2 regions of the Cellulosimicrobium sp. NPDC055967 genome follow, and region 1 is predicted to be linked to the other one. Evidence: predicted binding sites of a transcription regulator. Region 1 holds the regulator's gene; the other holds the start of a gene.

What was found. Region 1 encodes Rex, which represses fermentation and respiration genes when NADH is low (regulators of the CRP and FNR family bind a similar motif). Its sites were predicted from a motif close to CTTGTGAANNNNTTCACAAG; they were not measured.
Region 2: a site for Rex is predicted at 975-994, ahead of adhE (bifunctional acetaldehyde-CoA/alcohol dehydrogenase). Genes of this name have one in related genera too.

What each region holds. Positions count from the first base shown of each region.
Region 1 covers NZ_JBHJYJ010000001.1:166,642-172,595, reverse strand. Annotated here, with positions in the region: gene ACFC2L_RS00835 (HAD family hydrolase) at 1-415, opposite strand, end outside; gene ACFC2L_RS00830 (glutaredoxin family protein) at 476-769, shown strand; gene ACFC2L_RS00825 (redox-sensing transcriptional repressor Rex) at 828-1,502, shown strand; gene ACFC2L_RS00820 (YceI family protein) at 1,627-2,178, opposite strand; gene ACFC2L_RS00815 (MarR family winged helix-turn-helix transcriptional regulator) at 2,351-2,881, shown strand; gene ACFC2L_RS00810 (histidine phosphatase family protein) at 2,952-3,623, shown strand; gene ACFC2L_RS00805 (TlpA family protein disulfide reductase) at 3,751-4,383, shown strand; gene ACFC2L_RS00800 (cytochrome c biogenesis CcdA family protein) at 4,494-5,249, shown strand; gene ACFC2L_RS00795 (cytochrome c biogenesis protein ResB) at 5,251-5,954, shown strand, end outside.
Region 2 covers NZ_JBHJYJ010000017.1:34,190-40,143, forward strand. Annotated here, with positions in the region: gene ACFC2L_RS17585 (prolyl oligopeptidase family protein) at 1-874, opposite strand, end outside; gene adhE (bifunctional acetaldehyde-CoA/alcohol dehydrogenase) at 1,084-3,828, shown strand; gene ACFC2L_RS17595 (hypothetical protein) at 4,038-4,907, shown strand; gene ACFC2L_RS17600 (hypothetical protein) at 4,977-5,954, shown strand, end outside.

The sequences.
Region 1 (5,954 bases):
CCGCGGCGAGGTGCTCGTCGAGCAGGCGACGCGTGCCGGGGTAGATGCGCAGCGAGAGGACGGTGTCGTAGACCTCCTCGCCGATCGCGGTGACCTCCGCGACGGAGCGACCCGCGATGAGGGCGAGCGCGCGCGACCGGATGCGGTCGATCTGCTGCTTGTTCTCGCCGAACAGGAGGTAGCGCGCCTGGTGCACGGCGAAGCGCACGATGTCGAGCGTCGAGAAGAACTGCCGCTGGTACAGGGCGCGGGCGAGGTGGAACGACGACGCGCCGCGGATGATCGTGTTGTCCACGTCGAAGAACGCGGCGGTGCGGTGCGCGGGGGCCGATGGCGTGCGGCCGGCGTCGGGCGCGTCCTCGGGGGCGGTCGACCCGGGGGTCGGGACGGGGCCCGGACCGGAAGACGTCGCCATGTCCCCACTCTAGGGGGTCTCCCGCCCGGCCCGGGGCCGCGTCCTCGTACCCTGGGAGGCGTGAGCACCTCCGACGCGCCGACCCCTCCCGTCCTCCTCTACGGCCGCGCCGGGTGCCACCTGTGCGACGACGCGCGGGCCGTCGTCGAGGCGGTGTGCGCCGAGGCGGGGGTCGCGTGGGCGGAGGTGGACGTGGACGCGCCGGGCGCGGACCCGGCGCTGCGCGAGCAGTACGGCGAGTACGTGCCGGTCGTGACGGTCGGCGGCGTCCAGCAGGGGTTCTGGCGGGTGGACGCCCGCCGGCTCGCGCGCGCGGTGGGTCGGATTTCGACGGCGCGCGCGGACCTGGGATGATTCCTCCCGGTGGAGCGCGACCGTCGACGAGGACGGTCCCAGGACGACGGGGTGACGGGTGGCTGAGCAGGTAGTCGGTGAGGTGACGGCGCCGGGTATCCCGAGCGCGACGGTGGCGCGGCTCCCGTCCTACCTGCGGGCGCTGCGCGACCTGGTGGCGCGGGGCGTCGCGACGACGTCGTCGGTCGAGCTCGCCGAGCTCTCCGGCGTCGGTCCGGCGCAGCTCCGCAAGGACCTGTCGTTCCTGGGCTCGTTCGGCACGCGCGGCGTGGGCTACGACGTCGACTCGCTCGCGCAGTACATCACCGAGGCGCTGGGGCTCGTGGACGAGCACCGCATCGCGATCGTCGGGATCGGCAACCTGGGGCACGCGCTCGCGAACTACTCGGGGTACGAGCAGCGGGGCTTCCACGTCGCGGCGCTCCTCGACGCGTCGCCGGAGGTCGTGGGCACGCGGGCCGCGGGCCTCGTCGTCGAGCACGTCGACGCGCTGGAGGAGGTCGTGGCGCGGGAGAAGGTGTCGATCGTGGTCCTCGCGACGCCGGCGGCGCACGCGCAGTCCGTCGCGGACCGGGTCGTCGCGGCGGGCGTGCGGGAGATCCTCAACTTCGCGCCGCGCGCGCTCCAGGTGCCCGCGGACGTCGACGTGCGCGGCGTGGACGTCGGCAGCGAGCTGCAGATCCTCGCGTTCCACTCCCAGGCTCGCGCGCTCGCCGAGGCCCAGGACCGCTGAACGACGAGGGGCCGCGTGCTCGCGCACGCGGCCCCTCGGGGCGGCACCCCTGCCGGTGGGTGCAGTGCTCCGGGAAGGGTCCCGAGGAAGGGGGCCCCGGGAAGGGGGTCCCGGGAGTCGGTCGTCAGGCCTGCTTGATGGCCGAGACGTCGAGGGCGATCTTGATCTTGTCGCCCACGAGCACGCCGCCGGTCTCGAGCGCCGCGTTCCAGGTCAGGCCGAACTCCTTGCGGGAGATCTCCGTGGTCGCCTCGAACCCGGCGCGCGCGTTGCCGAACGGGTCGGTCGCGGTGCCCGCGAACTCGGTCTCGAGCTCGACCGGCTTGGTGACGCCGTTGATGGTCAGGTCGCCCGCCACGACGAAGTCGTCGCCGTCGCCGGAGATGCTGGTCGACGCGAAGGTCCACGTCGGCTTGTTCTCGGCGTCCCAGAAGTCCGCGCTGCGCAGGTGGTTGTCGCGGTTCGCGTCGCCCGTGCTCACGGACGCGGCGTCGAGCTCGGCGGTCACGGAGGTCGACTCGAGGTCGTCGCCCACGGTGATGGTGCCGGCCGTGATGGCGAGCGTGCCGCGCACCTTGGAGATGCCGGCGTGGCGGACCGTGAAGGCCGCCTGCGAGTGGGACGAGTCGAGGGCGTAGGTACCAGCGTTGAGCCCGGCGGGCAGCGGCGTGGCCATGGGTGCTCCTGAAGGGGTCGAGGGTCCCGGGGGACCGAACTTGGTTGAAGGTTCAACTTCGTACGAGCGTATCAACCGCAGGGGGTGATCCGTCTATTCCCGGTGAGGTGGAACAATGTTCGGCGAGGTTCCACCCCTGAACCCGCCCCCGTCCGCCAGCGCCCGAGGACCCATGACCAGTAACGACGTCGACCACCAGCTGACGACGACCGCCCGCGGGACCACCGCGGGCGCGAGCGAGGAGCCGCGCTGGCTCGACGCCGAGCAGCAGCGCCTGTGGCGCGCCTACCTCGACGGGACCGTGCGCTTCATCGAGTCGCTGGGGCGCGACCACGAGGAGCGGTCGGACGTGTCGCTCAACGAGTACGAGCTGCTGGTGCGGCTCTCGGAGAGCCCGGACCACACGCTGCGGATGTCCGCCCTCGCCGACGGGCTCGCCCGGTCCCGCAGCCGCGTGACCCACACCGTGGCGCGCATGGAGGCGCGCGGCCTGGTCCGGCGCTCGGCGAGCACGGGCGACCGCCGCGGGGTCAACTGCGAGATGACGACCGAGGGCTACCGCGTCCTCGTGGCGTCGGCGCCCGCGCACGTGGCCGCCGTCCGCCGGTTCATGGTCGACGTGCTCACGCCGGAGCAGTTCCGGGCGCTCGGCGAGGCGATGGCGGCCGTCGCCGAGGCGTGCAAGGCCGACCGCGACTCCTGACCCGGGTCGCTCCGGGAGCCGCCGCCCCGCAGGTGCCGGTCAGGGCCGGGAGTGCGGGACACTGGTGCGCATGGTCTCCACCATCGTCCACCTCCTGCGCCACGGCGAGGTCCACAACCCCGACGGCGTCCTGTACGGCCGCATCCCCGGCTACCACCTCTCCGAGCGGGGCCACGAGATGGCCCGCCGCGTCGCCGCGCACCTCGCGGGCGAGCCCGGGCCCGACGGCGCGTCGCGCCCGCGCGCGGACCTCGCCGTCGTCGTCGCGTCGCCGCTCCAGCGCGCCCAGGAGACGGCCACGCCCGCCGCCGAGGCGTTCGGGCTCGAGCTCGGCACCGACGACCGGCTCATCGAGGCCGCGAACCACTTCGAGGGCATGACCTTCGGCGTCGGGGACGGGTCGCTGCGCCACCCGCAGCACTGGCGCTTCCTGTGGAACCCGTTCCGTCCGTCGTGGGGCGAGCCGTACACCGAGCAGGTCGCGCGCATGCGCGCCGCGGTCGCCGACGCCCGGGACAAGGCCGCGGGCCACGAGGCCCTCCTCGTGAGCCACCAGCTCCCCGTGTGGCTCACGCGCCTGAGCTTCGAGAACCGCCGCCTGTGGCACGACCCGCGCAAGCGGCAGTGCTCGCTCGCGTCGCTCACGTCGCTGCACTTCGAGGACGACCGCCTCGTCGGCCTGCACTACTCCGAGCCGGTCGCCGACCTCCTCCCGGGCGCCGCGACCGTCGCGGGGGCGTGACGTCGGTCATGTCCCGCCCCGTCGGCGCCGTCCGGACGCCCGAACCGTCCCGTTCGGGAGTGGCGGAGGTCACGTCTCCCAGGTGGCGTCCAGGATCCCCGGGCAGGGTGCCTCCCGTGATGCCGCTGTGACCGCCAGCTCGCGCGCGCGTGCCGCGCGCGCCCTCCCGCCCCTCCGCCGCGCGCTCACGGCGGGCGTCGTGCTCGCCGCGACGCTCGGCCTCGCGGCCTGCGCCCAGGAGTCCGGGGCGACGACCGACGTCGTCGGGCAGGGCTACGTCTCCGGCGACGGCTCGGTCCGCACCTGGGACGCGGGCGAGCGGGGCGACGTCGTCGCCCTCACCGGCACCGACTACGAGGGCGAGCCGGTCGACACGAGCGCCTGGCTGGGCGACGTCGTCGTGCTCAACACCTGGTACGCGGCGTGCGCGCCGTGCCGGGCGGAGGCGCCCGACCTCGTGGCCCTGGCGAACGACCGCGCCGACGACGGCGTGCAGGTGCTCGGCATCAACACGACCGACGAGGCGGGCGCCGCGCAGGCGTTCCAGCGCCGGTTCGAGGTGCCGTACCCGTCGATCGACGACCGCAGCGGGGAGGTCGTCGCGGCGCTCTCCGGCACCGTCCCGCTCCAGGCCGTGCCGTCGACGGTCGTGCTCGACCGCGACGGCCGCGTCGCGGCGCGCGTCATCGGGCTCGCCGAGGGCTCGACCCTGAACGCGCTCGTCGACGACGTGCTCGCCGAGGACGAGGCGGCCGGCTGACCGTGGTCACCCTCGCCTCCCTCGCCGCCACCGTCCCGGCCGCCGCGCTCCCCGCCGCCGCCGCGACGAGCGTCGGCGACACGTTCGCCGCGACGGTCTGGAGCGGTTCCATGCTCCTCGCGGTCCCGGTGGCGATCCTGGCGGGGCTGGTCTCCTTCGCGTCGCCGTGCGTGCTGCCGCTCGTGCCCGGGTACGTCGGCTACGTCTCCGGCATGGCCGCGGCGAACGCCGGGAGCGGGCGCGGCGCGTCCGGGGGCACGGCGACGGCCACCCGGGTCGCCGCGCCGAGCCGCGGGCGCGTGCTCGCTGGCGTCGGGCTCTTCGTCGCCGGGTTCACCCTGGTCTTCGTCGCGCTCATGGTCGCGGCCGGCGCGATCGGTGTGCACCTGGTCCGCTGGGAGGACGTCATCACGCGCGTCCTCGGCGTGGTCGTCATCCTCATGGGGCTCGCCTTCATGGGCGCGGTCCCGTTCCTCCAGCGCGAGCGGCGCCTGCACCTGAGCCCCCAGGCCGGGCTGTGGGGAGCACCGCTGCTCGGCATCGTGTTCGGGCTCGGCTGGACGCCGTGCCTCGGTCCGACGCTCGTCGCCGTGCAGTCGCTGTCGCTGAACGAGGCCTCCGCGGGGCGCGGTGCGATCCTCGGGGTCGCCTACTGCCTCGGGCTCGGCGTGCCGTTCCTGCTCATCGCGCTCGGGCTCCAGAGCTCGCAGCGCATGCTCGGCTTCCTGCGGCGGCACCGCCTCGCGATCATGCGGATCGGCGGCGGGCTGCTCGTGCTCATCGGCCTCGCGCTGGTCACGGGCCTGTGGACGACGTGGACGTCGACCATGCAGGGCTGGATCGACGGCTACGTGACGGTGGTGTGAGATGACCGAGCGGACCACCGGCCAGGCCGAGCGATCAGACGAGCGTCCGACGACGCCGACGGGCTACCGCCCCGAGGGCATCGACGACGCGTTCTCCGCGGGCGACGGCCCGGGTGACCGGACGCCGTCGGGTGGCGGGGGCGGCGCGGGAGGCGACGGCGGCCCGGCGCTCCCGAGGCTCGGGTGGCGCGGCACGCTGCGCTGGACGTGGCGCCAGCTCACGAGCATGCGCGTCGCGCTCATGCTCCTCATGCTGCTCGCGGTCGCGGCGGTGCCGGGCTCCGTCCTGCCGCAGCGCCCCCAGGACCCGGCGGCCGTCCTGCGGTACCTCCAGGAGAACCCGACGACGGGGGAGTGGCTCGACCGGCTCGGGTTCTTCGACGTCTACGCGTCGGTGTGGTTCTCGGCCATCTACATCCTGCTGTTCGTCTCGCTCGTCGGCTGCATCCTGCCGCGCACCAGGGCGCACTGGCAGGCGCTGCGCACACGCCCCCCGCGCACGCCGCGGCGCTTCGACCGCTTCCCCGCGCAGGCGCGCGCCGTCACCGACGCGTCGCCGGACGACGTCGTCGCGGCCGCGAGCACCCACCTGCGTGGCCCGCTGCGCCTGCTGCCCACGTTCCGCGTCGACACGGGTGCCGAGGAGGCCGCCCCGGCGCGGGGTCGCGCCGCCGCGCGTCCCGCGGCGCGCACGGTGTCCGCGGA
Region 2 (5,954 bases), on a different contig from region 1:
GCTGCTCGGGCGTGCCGGTGCGCTCGGCGAGGTAGAGCTCGTCGGCGTAGAACGCCTTGGAGCGGTGCACGAAGTCGCGCTCGAACCCGGGCGTGTGCGACCGCCAGGCGGAGATGTACATGTCCTCGTCGGTGCCCTCGTAGACGGTCACCGCGTCCTCGAGCGGGGTGCCGCGCGTCCAGCGCTTGACCACGCGCGGGTACCCGGACGGCGTGAGCGTGCCCTCGCCGAAGTCGGTGAACACGTAGACGGTGTCGGCGTCGACCCAGCCGAGCGAGCCCTTGGCCTCGGCGCGGAAGAACCCGCCGTCGCCGGGGGCGACGAACCGCTTCTCGACGAGGTCGAACTCGCGCGTGACGTCGGCGTCGGAGCCGCCGGGGGAGAGCTCGACGAGCGCGTGGCGCCAGGGCTCGCCCGCGGCGAGCTGCCCCGGCGTCGGGCGCAGGACGCTCGCGCCGTGCCAGACCCACGACTCGCCCTCCGCCGCGGCGAGCGCGTCGAGGTCGAGCACGGTCTCCCACTCCGGGTCGTCCGAGCGGTAGGACTCGAGCGTCGTGCGGCGCCAGAGGCCGCGCTCGTGCTGCGCGTCGCGCCAGAAGTTGTAGTAGCGGTCGCCGATCTTGGAGACCTCGGGGATCTTGGCGTCGGAGTCGAGCACCTCGCGGATCGCGCGCTCGGTCGCGGTGAACTCCTCGGCGACCTCGAGCGTGTCGGCGACCTCGGCGTTGCGTGCGCGGACCCACGTCAGGGCCTCGTCCCCCTCGACGTCCTCGAGCCAGAGGTACGGGTCGTGGGGCGCGCCGTCGGCGGGGAGCACGGTCTCGGCGGTGTTCTGGGGCGCGGGCGCAGGGCTCGTCGTCTGCTCGGCGGTCATGGTCCCCCACCCTACGGCGGCGGGCGCGGTGGTGCGGAGGTCACGAGCGGGCCGGGACCTTGGGCCTCGAACACGTTCTGGACCTTGCTCGGCTGCGCGGCTTGTGAAAACATTCACAAGTAGAGAGACCGCTGAAGGAGCCGGGGCAATCCGGCCCCGGCAGCACCCGCGGCCCGACGCCCGGCCCGACCGGGCACCGGAGGGGACGCATGAGCGCGAAGAGCGCCGGCACGAAGGTCGAGACCCGCACCGAGGACACGCGCACCACGCACGAGATCGACGTCCTCGTCGAGCGCGCCCGCAAGGCGCTCGACCAGTACATGAGCCTCACGCAGGAGGACGTCGACCGGATCGTCCTCAAGGCGTCGGTCGCGGGCCTGCACCAGCACGGTCACCTCGCGCAGCTGGCCGTCGCCGAGACCGGGCGCGGCGTGTTCGAGGACAAGGCGACGAAGAACATCTTCGCGTGCGAGCACGTGCCCAACTCGATGGCGAACCTCAAGACGGTCGGCATCATCGGCCGCGACGAGCTGACGGGCGTCGTCGAGATCGCCGAGCCGGTCGGCGTGGTGTGCGCCGTGACGCCGGTGACCAACCCGACGTCGACCACGATCTTCAAGTCGCTCATCGCGCTCAAGACGCGCAACCCCGTCGTGTTCGCCTTCCACCCGAGCGCGCAGCGCTCGTCGGTCGAGGCGGCCCGGATCGTGCGCGACGCCGCGGTGGCCGCCGGCGCGCCCGACGACTGCATCCAGTGGGTCGAGCACCCCTCGATCGAGGCGACCAACACGCTCATGCACCACCCGGGCGTCGCGCTCATCCTCGCGACGGGCGGCAACGGCATGGTCCGCGCGGCCTACTCGGCCGGCAAGCCGGCGCTCGGCGTCGGCGCGGGCAACGTCCCCGCCTACGTCGAGAAGAGCGCCGACCTCGGCCGCGCGATCAACGACGTGGTCATGTCGAAGGCGTTCGACAACGGCATGGTCTGCGCGTCGGAGCAGGCGCTCATCCTCGACGACGTGATCTACGACGACGCGATGCGCGAGCTGGCCCGCCTGCACGCCTACCGCGCGACGCCCGCCGAGAAGGCGATGCTCGAGCGCCTCATCTTCGGCGTCGAGGCGAGCGGCACGAACTGCGCCGGCGCGAAGCTGAACCCGAAGGTCGTGGGCAAGTCGCCGGTGTGGATCGCGCGCGAGGCCGGGTTCGAGGTCCCCGACGACACGTCGATCATCCTCGCGGAGATCGACGACGTGGGCCCGCAGGAGCCGCTGAGCCGCGAGAAGCTCACCCCGGTCCTCGCGGTGCTGCGTGCGCGCGACACCGAGCACGGCGTCCGCCTCGCGGAGCGCATGGTCGAGCTCGACGGCCTCGGCCACTCGGCGGCGATCCACACGGCGGACCAGGAGCTCGTCGAGCGCTACGGCGCGCGGGTCAAGGCCGTGCGCGTGCTGTGGAACAGCCCGACGTCGCTCGGCGGCATCGGCGACATCTACAACGCGCTGCTCCCGTCGCTCACGCTCGGGTGCGGCAGCTACGGCGCGAACTCGGTGTCGAACAACGTGTCGGCGGTCAACCTCATCAACGTCAAGCGGATCGGGCGGCGCAACAACAACATGCAGTGGTTCAAGGTGCCTGCCAAGACGTACTTCGAGCCGAACTCGATCCAGTACCTCGCGCAGATGCGCGACGTGCACCGCGTCACGATCGTCACCGACAAGGTCATGAGCCGCATCGGCGTCGTCGACCGCGTGCTCGACGTCCTCGCCCGCCGCGAGGAGAAGGTCGCGATCCAGATCATCGACGCGGTCGAGCCCGAGCCGAGCGTCGGCACCGTGAACCGCGGTGCCGAGTCGATGCGCGACTTCGAGCCCGACACGATCATCGCGATCGGTGGCGGGTCGCCGATGGACGCCGCCAAGGTCATGTGGCTGCGGTACGAGCACCCGGAGATCGAGTTCTCCGACATGCGGGAGAAGTTCTTCGACGTGCGCAAGCGCGCCTACAAGTTCCCGGAGCTCGGGGGCAGGGCGAAGCTCGTGTGCATCCCGACGTCGTCGGGCACCGGCGCGGAGGTGACGCCGTTCGCGGTCATCACCGACCCGGAGACGGGCTTCAAGTACCCGCTCGCGGACTACGCGCTCACCCCGACCGTCGCCATCGTCGACCCCGTGCTCACGGACACCATGCCCGCGAAGCTCGCGGCCGACTCGGGCTTCGACGCCCTCACGCACGCGACCGAGGCGTTCGTCTCCGTCTACGCGAACGACTTCACCGACGGGCTGTGCCTGCAGGCGATCAAGATGGTCTTCGAGCACATCGAGGACTCGGTCACGCAGGGCGCGGCGGCCCCGAAGGCCCGCGAGAAGATGCACAACGCGGCGACCATCGCGGGCATGGCGTTCGGCTCGGCGATGCTCGGCATCGTGCACGCCATGGCGCACACCGTGGGCTCGACCTTCCACCTCGTGCACGGGCGCACCAACGCGGTGCTCCTGCCGCACGTGATCCGCTACAACGGCCAGGTGCCCACGAAGCTCACGAGCTGGCCCAAGTACGAGCGCTACGTGGCCCCGGAGCGGTTCCAGGAGATCGCGAAGCACCTCGGGCTGCCGGCCTCCACCCCGGAGGAGGGCGTCGAGTCGTACGCGAGGGCGGTCGAGGAGCTGCGCGCCAAGGTCGGCATCGAGCCGACGTTCGCGGCGCAGGGCGTCGACGAGACGGCGTTCCTGAGCCGCCTCGACGACCTCGCGCTGCGGTCGTTCGAGGACCAGTGCGCCCCCGCGAACCCGCGGATGCCGGTCCTGGAGGACATGCGCGACATCCTCGTCGCGGCCTACCGCGGCAGCAGCCGCGAGGTCGTGCGCGCGGAGCGTCTCGCGGCCCACGAGGCCGCGAGCGCCGAGGACGGGCAGACGGCGACCCCGCCTGCCGAGACCGTGGTGGCCGGCTGACCCTTCCCGGCCCCACGAAACCCGGAGCCCGACGGCGCGAGTCCCCTCCCGCCGTCGGGCTCCGTCGTGCGTGCCTGTGGAAAACCCTCGAGGGGCGTCAGGACCTCGGTAGGTTCTCCGCTCGCGGGACGTCGGTCCCGCGGCTCGCGACGACGCGGGTCGTGACGACGGCAGGGGGCCTCATGGTGCACGGACCTGGACGACGCGTGGTGAGGGCCTTCGCCACGGTGCTGGCGGGAGCGCTCGTGGTGACGCTCGCGGCGTGCACCCCGGACGCGGAGCCGGAGCGGCGCGCGCCGGTGGTGTTCACCGAGATCGACGTGCCACCCGAGCTCGCCCCGCAGGAGGCCGTAGTCGACCACGTCGGGATCGTGCCCGCCGCGCCCGGGCTGCCGTGGATCGTGAGCGGTGTGCGGACGGAGCCGGACGGTCTGCCGGAGGCCGTGGTCTGGACCCTCGGTGAGAGCGGCGCGGTCGCGGGGGAGCCGGCGGTCCTCGACCTTCCGGGCGTGGTGCGCGACCTGGCGGCCGCGGGCGGTCCGGCCCGCACCGTCCTCGCGGGGAGCACGTGGGAGGACGGACGGACGAAAGGCTTCCTGCTGACCTCGGCGGACCGTGCGGCCTGGGTGCCGGTCCGGCTTCCTCCGGAGATCGAGGGCGTCCCGGTGACGCACGTCGCCGAGACGGCCGGCTCGGTCGTCGCTCTCGGCGTCGATCCCGACGCGAGGGTCGTGCGCGGCGTGCTCGTGCCGCCGTCGGGCGACCCGGTGCCGCTGGTGCTGCCGGAGGGCGAGGGGCGGCCGACGATCCAGGGGGTGGCCGGACGCGAGGCGTTGTGGGTCGTCGCGGTGTCCTGGGACGACGAGGTGGAGGACGACGTCGTCGTCACCTATCGATCCGCGGACTCGGGGACCACCTGGACGACGTCCGAGCTGCCCGGTGACGCGCCGCGCGTCGCGGGTGCGGCGGCGACCGCGACAGGGTTCGTCCTGACGGGCTCGGTCCGGGAGGCCGGGCTCGGCGGTCCCGTGACCGACGCGGCCGCGTGGTTCTGGGAACCGGGCGGCGGCGACGCCTGAGAGTACCTGGACTTCCGCCGCGACGACGCCGGCACGGACGACCAGTCGACCGGGCTGTCGGCGCCCGCCGTGGGCGGCGACGATCTCGCGGCCGTCTACTGGGGCGACGAGCTCAGCGCGAGCAGCCTGGTGGTCGAGGACGAGTCGGGAGACATCCTCTCCCAGGGCATGTCCGACGACAACGGAGGGATCGGGTTCGGCGGTCCGTCCGCCTGGGACCCGGACGAGCGTGCGGTGCGGGCCGTCCTCGCCGGGGACGGCGGCGCGTACGTGACCGAGCTCCGCGACGGGCGGTGGCGTCGGCTCGCGACCCTCGCGACGCCTCGGCGCTGGTTCCGGCCGACGGAGGTCGACGCGGGCGACGGGGCTGTCGTCGTGCGGCGCGCGGAGGTCTCGACCGCGGGGGACGGCTGGCGGAGGCGGGTCTCGTCAGCGGTGTACACCGCAGGTGGTCGCGGCCTCGCCGAGAGGTCGGCGGACGCCCCCTGGACCGGGGAGGACCTCGCACTGGTCCGGGCTGCGGCCTCCGACGGGAGGGAGGTGACGATCACGTTCGGTTGGGAGGAGGGCGAGAACGGCGTCACGGTGCGGTCGTGGTTCCGTCCCGTGGGCGGTGAGTGGGCGGAGGGCTCCGGCTGGCCGTCCTCCGGGCACGCGGAGATCCACGACGTCCGCGCGGTCGACGGGGGCTGGGTCGCCGTCGGGGTGCGGGCGGACAGTCCCGAGGGCGCGAGCGTGCGGCACGCCGCGGCCTGGCGGTCCGAGGACGGCCTCGTCTGGACCCTCGACGAGGGGCTCGAAGGGGGTGACGGTCGGTCCTCCGCGCGGCACGTGTGTCTCCTCGCCGACGGTCGTCCCTGGGTGCTGGGCACGGTCGTCGACGGCGACCGGGAGGTCGACGCGTCCTGGGTCGGCGCGGGCACCGGCTGGGAGCGCGCGGTGATCGACGCGGAGGAGTCGTTCGAGGTCGACGGGTGCGTCCAGGGAGACGGCGACGCTCGCCCCTTGCTCCAGGTGCAGGTCGACGGGCGCACCGAGCTGCGCGGG